3 regions of the Terracoccus luteus genome follow, and region 3 is predicted to be linked to each of the others. Evidence: predicted binding sites of a transcription regulator. Region 3 holds the regulator's gene; each other region holds the start of a gene.
What was found. Region 3 encodes HrcA, which represses chaperone genes, less so after heat shock. Its sites were predicted from a motif close to TTNGCACTCGNNNNNNNCGAGTGCNAA; they were not measured.
Positions count from the first base shown of each region.

Region 1: groES (co-chaperone GroES) is a predicted target of HrcA. The motif match lies at 2,272-2,298, and genes of this name have one in related genera.
Region 2: groL (chaperonin GroEL) is a predicted target of HrcA. The motif match lies at 1,381-1,407, and genes of this name have one in related genera.

Region 1 covers NZ_RBXT01000001.1:1,987,357-1,990,630, forward strand. Annotated here, with positions in the region: gene groL (chaperonin GroEL) at 32-1,648, opposite strand; gene groES (co-chaperone GroES) at 1,783-2,079, opposite strand; gene DFJ68_RS09045 (THUMP-like domain-containing protein) at 2,376-3,274, shown strand, end outside.
Region 2 covers NZ_RBXT01000001.1:289,931-293,204, forward strand. Annotated here, with positions in the region: gene DFJ68_RS01425 (MBL fold metallo-hydrolase) at 1-713, shown strand, start outside; gene DFJ68_RS01430 (HIT family protein) at 882-1,307, shown strand; gene groL (chaperonin GroEL) at 1,568-3,202, shown strand.
Region 3 covers NZ_RBXT01000001.1:1,183,354-1,186,627, forward strand. Annotated here, with positions in the region: gene DFJ68_RS05425 (CHAP domain-containing protein) at 1-25, shown strand, start outside; gene DFJ68_RS05430 (DUF3097 domain-containing protein) at 91-966, opposite strand; gene hrcA (heat-inducible transcriptional repressor HrcA) at 1,230-2,324, shown strand; gene dnaJ (molecular chaperone DnaJ) at 2,377-3,274, shown strand, end outside.

The sequences.
Region 1 (3,274 bases), 800 kb from region 3:
CACACAGGGTCATGCAGGTTTCCGAGACCGGTCAGTGACCGTGCCCGTGCCCGTGGCCGCCGGCCTCGGGCTGCTCGTCCTCGGGCTTGTCGACGACGAGCGTGTCGGTCGTGAGGATCATCGACGCGATCGACTCGGCGTTGCGCAGCGCGGAGCGGGTGACCTTGACCGGGTCGATGACACCGGCGGCGATGAGGTCGCCGTACTCGCCCGTGGCGGCGTTGAGGCCCTGGCCGAGGGGAAGCTCGGCGACCTTCGAGGTGACGACGTAGCCCTGCAGGCCCGCGTTCTCGGCGATCCACCGCAGCGGCTCGGCGACGGCCTTGCGCACGATCGAGGCACCGGTGGCCTCGTCGCCCGTCAGGTCGAGCGCGTCGATGGCCGTGGCGGCGTGGATGAGGGCGGTGCCGCCACCGGCGACGATGCCCTCCTCGATGGCCGCGCGGGTCGCCGAGATGGCGTCCTCGATGCGGTGCTTCTTCTCCTTGAGCTCGACCTCGGTGTGCGCGCCGACCTTGATGACGCAGACGCCGCCGGCCAGCTTGGCCAGGCGCTCCTGCAGCTTCTCGCGGTCCCAGTCGCTGTCGGTACGCTCGATCTCCGACTTGATCTGGTTGACGCGGCCGACGACCTCGGACTCCTCGCCGGCGCCGTCGATGATCGTCGTGGCGTCCTTGGTGAGGACGACGCGACGGGCCTGGCCGAGCACGGTGAGGTCGGCCTGGTCGAGCGAGAGCCCGACCTCGGGGGCGATGACCTGGCCACCGGTGAGCACGGCGATGTCCTGGAGCATGGCCTTGCGGCGGTCGCCGAAGCCGGGCGCCTTGACGGCGGCGACGTTGAACGTGCCGCGGATCTTGTTCACGACGAGCGTCGAGAGGGCCTCGCCGTCGACGTCCTCGGCGATGATGAGCAGCGGCTTGCCCGACTGGACGACCTTCTCGAGCACCGGGAGGACCTCGGCGACCGAGCTGATCTTGCCCTGGTTGATGAGCACGTAGGCGTCCTCGAGGACGGTCTCCATGCGCTCGGTGTCGGTGACGAAGTAGGCCGACAGGTAGCCCTTGTCGAACTGCATGCCCTCGGTGAACTCGAGCTCGGTGTTCGTCGTCGAGCTCTCCTCGACGGTGATGACACCGTCCTTGCCGACCTTGTCGAAGGCCTCGCCGATGAGCGTGCCGAGCGTGGAGTCCTGCGCGGAGAGGGTGGCGACCGAGCTGATCTCGTCCTTGCCCTCGACCTCACGGGCGTTCTTCAGCAGCTCGTCGTTGACGGCGGTGACGGCCTTGTCCATGCCGCGCTTGAGGGCGGCGGGGGCGGCACCGGCGGCGACGTTGCGCAGGCCCTCCTTGACCATGGCCTGGGCGAGCACGGTCGCGGTCGTCGTGCCGTCACCGGCGACGTCGTTGGTCTTGGTCGCGACCTCCTTGGCGAGCTGCGCGCCGAGGTTCTCGTAGGCGTCCTCGAGCTCGATCTCGCGGGCGATGGTGACGCCGTCGTTCGTGATCGTCGGGGCGCCCCACTTCTTGTCGATGACGACGTTGCGGCCCTTCGGGCCGAGCGTCACCTTGACGGCGTTGGCGAGCGCGTCGACGCCACGCTCGAGAGACTTGCGGGCGGAGTCGTTGAACTCCAGCTTCTTGGCCATGACTGTCCTTGTCCTTGCGAAGATCGGTAGTGGTGGTACGGGGGCGCAACGCGACACACCCCAGCGAGACCCCGAGGGGGCTCACCGGGGTGCGGTCGCGGATCGCCGGTCGGCGAGACGCGCGGGGGCGTCGGTCAGCCGACGACCGCGAGCACGTCGCGGGCCGAGAGGATGAGGTACTCCTCGCCGGCGTACTTGATCTCGGTGCCGCCGTACTTGCTGTAGATGACCTTGTCGCCGACCTTGACGTCGAGCGGCACGCGCTCGGTGCCGGTGTCGTTGAAGCGACCGGGGCCGACGGCCAGGACCTCGCCCTCCTGGGGCTTCTCCTTGGCGGTGTCGGGGATGACGAGGCCGGACGCGGTGGTCTGCTCGGCCTCGAGGGACTTGACGACGATGCGGTCTTCGAGCGGCTTGATGGAAACCGACACGGTGGTGACCTTCCCTTCGGGACTGTCGGTGTGGCGGTCGGCGGGTCTCCCCGACGACGGGCGCCACGACGGACGATGACTCTGACTGGTGGCTCTCGGGCAACCGGCCGCCGTCGCGGGGGTCGACAGGCTCCGTCGAGCTTCTGGCACTTTCGAGGTGAGAGTGCCAACAGGAAGAAATCTAGGTAGCGGTTAGCACTCGGTCAAGTCGAGTGCCAGCCCGGGCGCGCCGCAGCCACCCCGACCGCACCCACCACGCCCACCACGCCCAGGACCCCGGGTGGCAGGATGCCGGGATGGACGCCGCGATGGTCGACCGCCTCGCCGGTGGCGAGGGATGGGGCCTGCTGCAGTCGCTGCCCCCGTACGAGCCGTCGCAGTCGCTCGCGCTGCAGGACCGCCTCAGGGCGGCCGGCTTCGACGCCGACCTCGTCGCCGCGGCTCTGAGCCAGTCGCGGCTGCGGGCCAGGGCGGCCGAGAAGTTCGGGGAGTTCGCCGACGGGATGCTCTTCACCCCCGACGGCCTCGAGCAGGCGACCCGGCTGGCCGTGGCCGCCCGGCACGCCCAGCGCTTCCGTGCCGCGGGCGTCGAGCTCGTGCACGACCTCGGCTGCGGCCTCGGCGCCGACGCCATGGCCGTGGCGGGGCTCGACCTCGCCGTGGGCGCCGTCGACGCCGACCCGGTGACCGCCCGGGTGGCCGCGGTCAACCTGCGCCACTGGGCGTCGGCCCGGGTCGAGTGCGCCCTCGTCGAGGACGTCGTGCTTCCCGTGGGCCCCGAGGCCGGCCGGCAGGGCGTGTGGCTCGACCCCGCCCGGCGCACGCCCGGCGTGGCCGACGTCAACGGCCGCACCCGACGGGTGTTCTCCCTCGACGCCATCTCGCCGTCGTGGCAGGAGGTGCTCGCGCTCGCCGGGCAGGTGCCCGCCACCGGCGCCAAGCTCTCGCCCGGCCTGCCGCACGGCGCCGTGCCGCCCGGCTGCGAGGCGCAGTGGACCTCGTGGCGCGGCGAGGTGCTCGAGGCGACCGTGTGGTGGGGCCCGCTCGTGCACTCCCCCGGTCGCACCGCGGCCGTCTGCTCCGACAGCGTCACCGACACGATCACCGAGTCGGAGGCGGCGCCCGGCCGCGACGTCGCGACGGCGGCCTCCGTGGGCCGGCTCGGCGAGTGGCTCTACGAGCCCGACCGGGCCGT
Region 2 (3,274 bases), 890 kb from region 3:
AGGTGCTCGCCGACCTCGAGCGGCTCGGGCGGGGCATCGTCGTCACCCACGTCGTCAACACCCACGTGCACTTCGACCACACCTTCGGCAACGCGGCCTTCGAGTCGGCGACGGTGCACGCGCACGACAACGTGGGGCGCACGTTCGAACGCGACGCCGTGCGCATCAAGGCCGAGTTCCGGGCCGACCCGGGTGACGCGCCGGAGTACGGCTACACCGCGCAGGACGCCGCCGACGTCCTCGCGACGACGGTGCGCGGGCCCGACGCGACCTTCGGCGGCAGCGCCACCATCGACCTCGGCGACCGGGTCGTCACGCTGGCCTACGGCGGTCGCGGTCACACCGACGGTGACATCGCCGTCGTCGTGCCCGACACCGGCGCGGTCTTCCTCGGCGACCTCGTCGAGGAGAGCGCCCACCCCTCGTTCGGCGGCGACTGCTGGCCGCTCGAGTGGGCCGACACGTTGGCCGCGCACCTCGAGCGGGTCGGGCCGGGAACGGTCGTCGTCCCCGGCCACGGGCGGCCGGTCGACAGCGCGTTCGTCGAGGCGCAGCGCCGCGACATCGCCGCCGTGGCTGAGGTCGTGCGCGAGCGGTTCCAGGCCGGGATGCCGGTCGAGCAGGCCGTGCGCGAACCCGACGACCGCCTGCCGTACCCGGTGTCGTGGCTCGCGGATGCCGTCCGGCGCGGGTACACCCAGCAGCGCCGCTGAGGGCCTGCACCTTTTCCCGCCGCGGCTGGGGTCTCGCGGCCGGATCGTGCCCGGGCCTGCTCCTTTTCCCGCCGCGGCCCGACAAGTGCAGGGCCGGGGCGCGAAACGGTGTCCGAAACCGGGCCGTGGCGGGATAAGTGCAGGGCCGGGCGTGGCAGGGTGGCGGGCATGAGCTGTGTCTTCTGCGGCATCGTCGCCGGCGGGCTGCCCGCCGACGTCGTGCTCGACGAGCCCGAGCTGCTCGGCTTCCTCGACCGGCGTCCGGTCTTCAAGGGCCACGTCCTGCTCGTGCCGAAGACCCACGTCGACACCCTGCTCGAGCTGCCCGTCTCGCTGCACGCCACCGTCCTCGAGGCCACCGCCCGCCTCGCCCGGGCCGCGGTCGACGGGCTCGGCGCGCAGGGCACGTTCGTCGCCATGAACAACGTCGTGAGCCAGTCGGTGCCGCACCTGCACGTCCACGTCGTCCCCCGAACGAAGGGCGACGGGCTGCGCGGCTTCTTCTGGCCCCGGACGACTTACTCGGACGCCGCGGACTCGGCCGACCACGCCGCCCGGCTCGCCGCCGCGCTCGCCGGCCCCCCGGCATCCTGACCGCTGCGCTGACCTGCACCGTCCCGCCCACCGGACGACGCGCAGGACGCAGCGTCGACGCACCCGACAGGCGTTTGCACTCTCACACCGAGAGTGCCAATAATGGCGTTGGCACTCTCGTCATGGGAGTGACAGAAGGACCACGGGCCGTATGCCGAGGTCCCGGGCCCCGCAGCGACGTGAACTGGGGGGATCGGGTCCGTCCGTCGCGGGCGACATGCGTCCCACCACCAACGTTTCGTGTGGGAGGAACCACCCGAATGGCCAAGATGATTGCGTTTGACGAAGAGGCGCGCCGCGGGCTCGAGCGGGGCATGAACGTGCTCGCCGACGCCGTGCGCGTGACGCTCGGCCCGAAGGGCCGCAACGTCGTGCTCGAGAAGAAGTGGGGCGCCCCCACGATCACCAACGACGGCGTCTCCATCGCCAAGGAGATCGAGCTCGACGACCCGTACGAGAAGATCGGCGCCGAGCTCGTCAAGGAGGTCGCCAAGAAGACCGACGACGTCGCCGGCGACGGCACGACGACGGCGACCGTGCTGGCCCAGGCGATGGTCCGTGAGGGCCTGCGCAACGTGGCCGCCGGCGCCAACCCGATGGCGCTGAAGCGCGGCATCGAGAAGGCCGTCGAGGCCGTCACCGAGGCCCTGCTGTCGCAGGCCAAGGAGATCGAGACCAAGGAGCAGATCGCCTCGACCGCCAGCATCTCGGCGGCCGACGAGGAGATCGGCGGTCTCATCGCCGAGGCGATGGACAAGGTCGGCAAGGAAGGTGTCATCACCGTCGAGGACTCCAACACCATGGGCCTCGAGCTGGAGATGACCGAGGGCATGCGGTTCGACAAGGGCTACATCTCGGCCTACTTCGTCACCGACACCGAGCGTATGGAGGCCGTCCTCGACGACGCCTACGTGCTCGTGGCCAACAGCAAGATCGGCAGCATCAAGGACCTCGTCCCGCTGCTCGAGAAGGTCATGCAGTCGGGCAAGCCGCTGCTCATCATCGCCGAGGACATCGAGGGTGAGGCCCTCGCGACGCTCGTCGTGAACAAGATCAAGGGCACGTTCAAGTCGGTCGCCGTCAAGGCCCCCGGCTTCGGCGACCGCCGCAAGGCCATGCTCGGTGACATCGCCATCCTCACGGGCGGCCAGGTCATCAGCGAGGAGGTCGGTCTCAAGCTCGAGAACGCCACCCTCGACCTGCTCGGCCGGGCCCGCAAGGTCGTCGTCACCAAGGACGAGACGACCATCGTCGAGGACCAGGACGACCGCTCCGCCATCGAGGGCCGCATCGCCCAGATCAAGGCGGAGATCGAGAAGTCGGACAGCGACTACGACCGCGAGAAGCTGCAGGAGCGCCTCGCCAAGCTCGCCGGTGGCGTCGCCGTCATCAAGGCGGGCGCGGCCACCGAGGTCGAGCTCAAGGAGCGCAAGCACCGCATCGAGGACGCCGTGCGCAACGCCAAGGCCGCCGTCGAGGAGGGCATCGTCGCCGGTGGTGGCGTCGCCCTCATCCAGGCCGCCAAGGTCGCCTTCGAGAAGCTCTCGCTCGAGGGTGACGAGGCCACCGGTGCCAACATCGTGCGCGTCGCGTCCGAGGCCCCGCTCAAGCAGATCGCGATCAACGCCGGTCTCGAGGGTGGCGTCGTGGCCGAGAAGGTGCGCGGTCTCGAGGCCGGTCACGGTCTCAACGCCGCGTCCGGTGAGTACTGCAACCTGCTCGACGCCGGCATCATCGACCCGGTCAAGGTCACCCGCTCGGCCCTGCAGAACGCGGCCAGCATCGCGGCCCTGTTCCTCACGACCGAGGCCGTCATCGCCGACAAGCCGGAGAAGTCGGCCCCGGCCATGCCCGGTGGCGACGACATGGGCGGCATGGGCGGCATGGGCTTCTGAGCCCCGCCACCCGCTGTACCTGAGCTCGCAGCAGTACCAGCACGATCCGAAGGGCGGCTCCCGTGGGGGGCC
Region 3 (3,274 bases):
TATCCAGGGCTGGGTCCGCTCCTAGCCTGCACCCCGAGGCCGTGACGTGCGGGTGGATGCCGGTCGGCATCCACCCGCACGTGCGTCCGGTCAGGCGGTGGGCTCGGTGACGAAGTCGATGAGCTCCTCGACGCTCGCGAGCAGCGTCGGCTCGAGGTCGGCGTACGTGCGCACCGTCCCGAGGATCCGCTTCCAGGCGCGCGCGATGTCGGCCTGGTCGTCGTGGGGCCACCCGAGGGCGGCGCAGATGCCGTGCTTCCAGGAGGTGCCGCGGGGGATGACCGGCCACTGCGACCAGCCCAGCCGCTCGGGCCGCACCGACTGCCAGACGTCGACGTACGGGTGACCGAGCACCTTGACGTGCGCCGAGAAGCCGGGCAGGGCCTGCGCCTGCGCGACGATGCGCGCCTCCTTCGTGCCCGGCACGAGGTGGTCGACGAGCACCCCGAGGCGGCGACCCGGACCCGGCTCGAAGTCGGCGACGATCCCGGCGAGGTCGTCGACGCCGTCCATGAGCTCGACGACGACGCCCTCGACGCGCAGGTCGTCGCCCCACACCTTCTCGACGAGCTCGGCGTCGTGGCGGCCCTCGACGTAGATGCGCGAGCCGCTCGCGACCCGCGCCCGCGCGCCCGTCACCGCCACCGAGCCGCTCGCCGTGCGGGCGCCGGCCTGCCGGGCCCGGGTGAGGGCCGCCTCGGCCGCCCGGCGGGGGGCGGTGAGCGCGACGGGGCGGCCGTCGAGCAGGAAGCCCGGCCCGAGGGGGAAGCCCTTCGTGCGACCACGACGGTCCTCGAGGTGCACGACGTGCACCCCGCCGGCCTTCTCGACCCGCACGACCGCCCCGACCCATCCCGTCTCGACGTCCTCGACGACGAGACCGGGCTCGGCCGGGGTCGGCTCGGAGCGCCCCCGCGGGGGTCGCTTCCAGTCGCCGGAGAGGACGTCGGATCCGTAGCGGTCGATCGGTGGCACCCCGGGAGGCTATGCCGGGCGTGCCCCCGGCCCGGGCAGCGACGCGCGACCCGTGCGCGCCCGACCGTGCCCGCCCAACCGTGGGCGACCGTGCCCGAGCCTGCGCCGGCCCGACGCCGGCGGGAGGTCACGGCGGCGGCGGACCCCGTGACCCGGCATCCGGTGCGTTCGGCCTTGGGGGCCGCTCGGCGTAGACTTGGCACTCGGACGCAGGGAGTGCCAGAGCGGTGGCCCGACGGCGAGAGGGAGGTCCGGTGAGCGACGACCGCAAGCTGATGGTCCTGCGCGCCATCGTGCAGGACTACGTCCAGACCTCGGAGCCGGTCGGCAGCCGCGCGCTCGTCGAGCGCCACCACCTCGGGGTCAGCGCCGCAACCGTGCGCAACGACATGGCGCAGCTCGAGGAGGAGGGGCTCATCCACGCCCCGCACACCTCGGCCGGCCGCGTCCCGACCGACGCCGGCTACCGCCTCTTCGTCGACCGCCTGAGTGCGGTCAAGCCCCTCACCCTCGGAGAGCGACGGGCGATCAGCCAGTTCCTCGAGGGCGCCGTCGACCTCGATGACGTCGTCGACCGCACCGTGCGTCTCCTCGCGGGGCTGACCCGTCAGGTCGCCGTCGTGCAGTACCCGTCGCTGACCCGCTCGATCGTGCGCCACATCGAGCTCGTGCCGCTCGGCGCGAGCCACGTCATGATCGTGCTCATCGTCAACACCGGCCGGGTCGAGCAGCGCGTCGTCGAGCTCGGTCCCGTCCTCGCGGGCGACGAGGGCGAGGGCCTCGTGGCGCTCATCCGCGGCGAGCTCAACGAGACCGCCGCGGGGCTCCCGTTCACCGTCGCCGCAGCGCGCCTGAGCGAGCTCGCCGAGGGCGTCGGCGACGACCCCGAGGCGCAGGGCGCCGACGGACGGGGGCCGGATGCCGGGTCCGACCCGCACGCGGCCGCCCTCCGCACCGTCGTGTCGAGCCTGTGCGACGCCCTCGCCGAGGAGCGCGAGGAGCGGGTCGTGCTCGCCGGCCAGTCGAACCTCGCCAAGTCCGGTGGCGACTTCACCCGCAGCATCGGGCCCATCCTCGAGGCGCTGGAGGAGCACGTCGTGCTGCTGCGCCTGCTCGGGCAGCTGAGCGACGACCCCGACCTCGTCTCGGTCCGCATCGGGGCCGAGAACCCGGTGAGCGGGCTGCAGTCGACCTCGCTCGTCTCCGTGGGGTACGGCTCCGGTGCCGAACGCGTCGCCAGCCTGGGCGTGCTCGGCCCCACCCGGATGGACTACCCGACGACGATGGCCTCGGTGCGCGCCGTCGCCCGGTACGTCTCGCAGATCCTCGACGACAACCCCGCCCCGTGACAGCACCGACCCACCAGCAGACCAGCCGAACCACACCTGACAGGACCACCCGTTGAACGACTACTACGCCGTCCTGGGCGTCTCGCGCTCCGCGAGCCAGGAGGAGATCAAGAAGGCCTACCGCCGCCTCGCGCGCCGGCTGCACCCGGACGTCAACCCCGGCCCCGAGGCCGAGGAGGAGTTCAAGCAGGTCTCGCAGGCCTACGACGTGCTCTCCGACCCGCAGAAGCGCCAGGCGTTCGACATGGGCGCCGACCCCTTCGCCAGTGGCGGCGGCGCGGGCTTCGGCGACGGCCAGGGCTTCTCGTTCAGCGACGTCATGGACGCCTTCTTCGGCGGTGGCGCCGCCGGTGGCGCCCGTGGCCCGCGCTCGCGTGTGCAGCGCGGCCAGGACGCCCTCGTGCGCCTCGACATCGACCTCGCCAAGGCCGTGTTCGGCTCCGAGGAGGAGCTCGTCATCGACACGGCCGTCGGCTGCGGCACGTGCGGCGGCGACGGCGCGCAGCCGGGCACCGGCCGCCAGACGTGCCCCATCTGCAAGGGCCGGGGCGAGGTGCAGCAGGTGCAGCGCAGCCTGCTCGGCCAGGTCATGACCTCCCGCCCGTGCGTGAACTGCCAGGGCTACGGCGCCACCCTCACCGACCCGTGCCACGAGTGCTCGGGCGACGGCCGGGTGCGCACCCGCCGCAGCCTCACGCTCAAGGTGCCCGCGGGCGTCGACACCGGTACCCGCATCCAGCTGACCGGGCAGGGCGAGGTCGGCCCGGGCAACGGCCCCGCCGGCGACGTCTACGTCGAGGTGCGCGTCGCGAACCACGACACGTACACGCGCCGTGGCGACGACCTGCACGCCACGGTCGAGCTGCCCATGGCGGCCGCGGCGCTCGGGACGAGCTTCAAGCTCTCGACCTTCGACGGCATGCAGGACCTCGACATCCGCGCCGGCACGC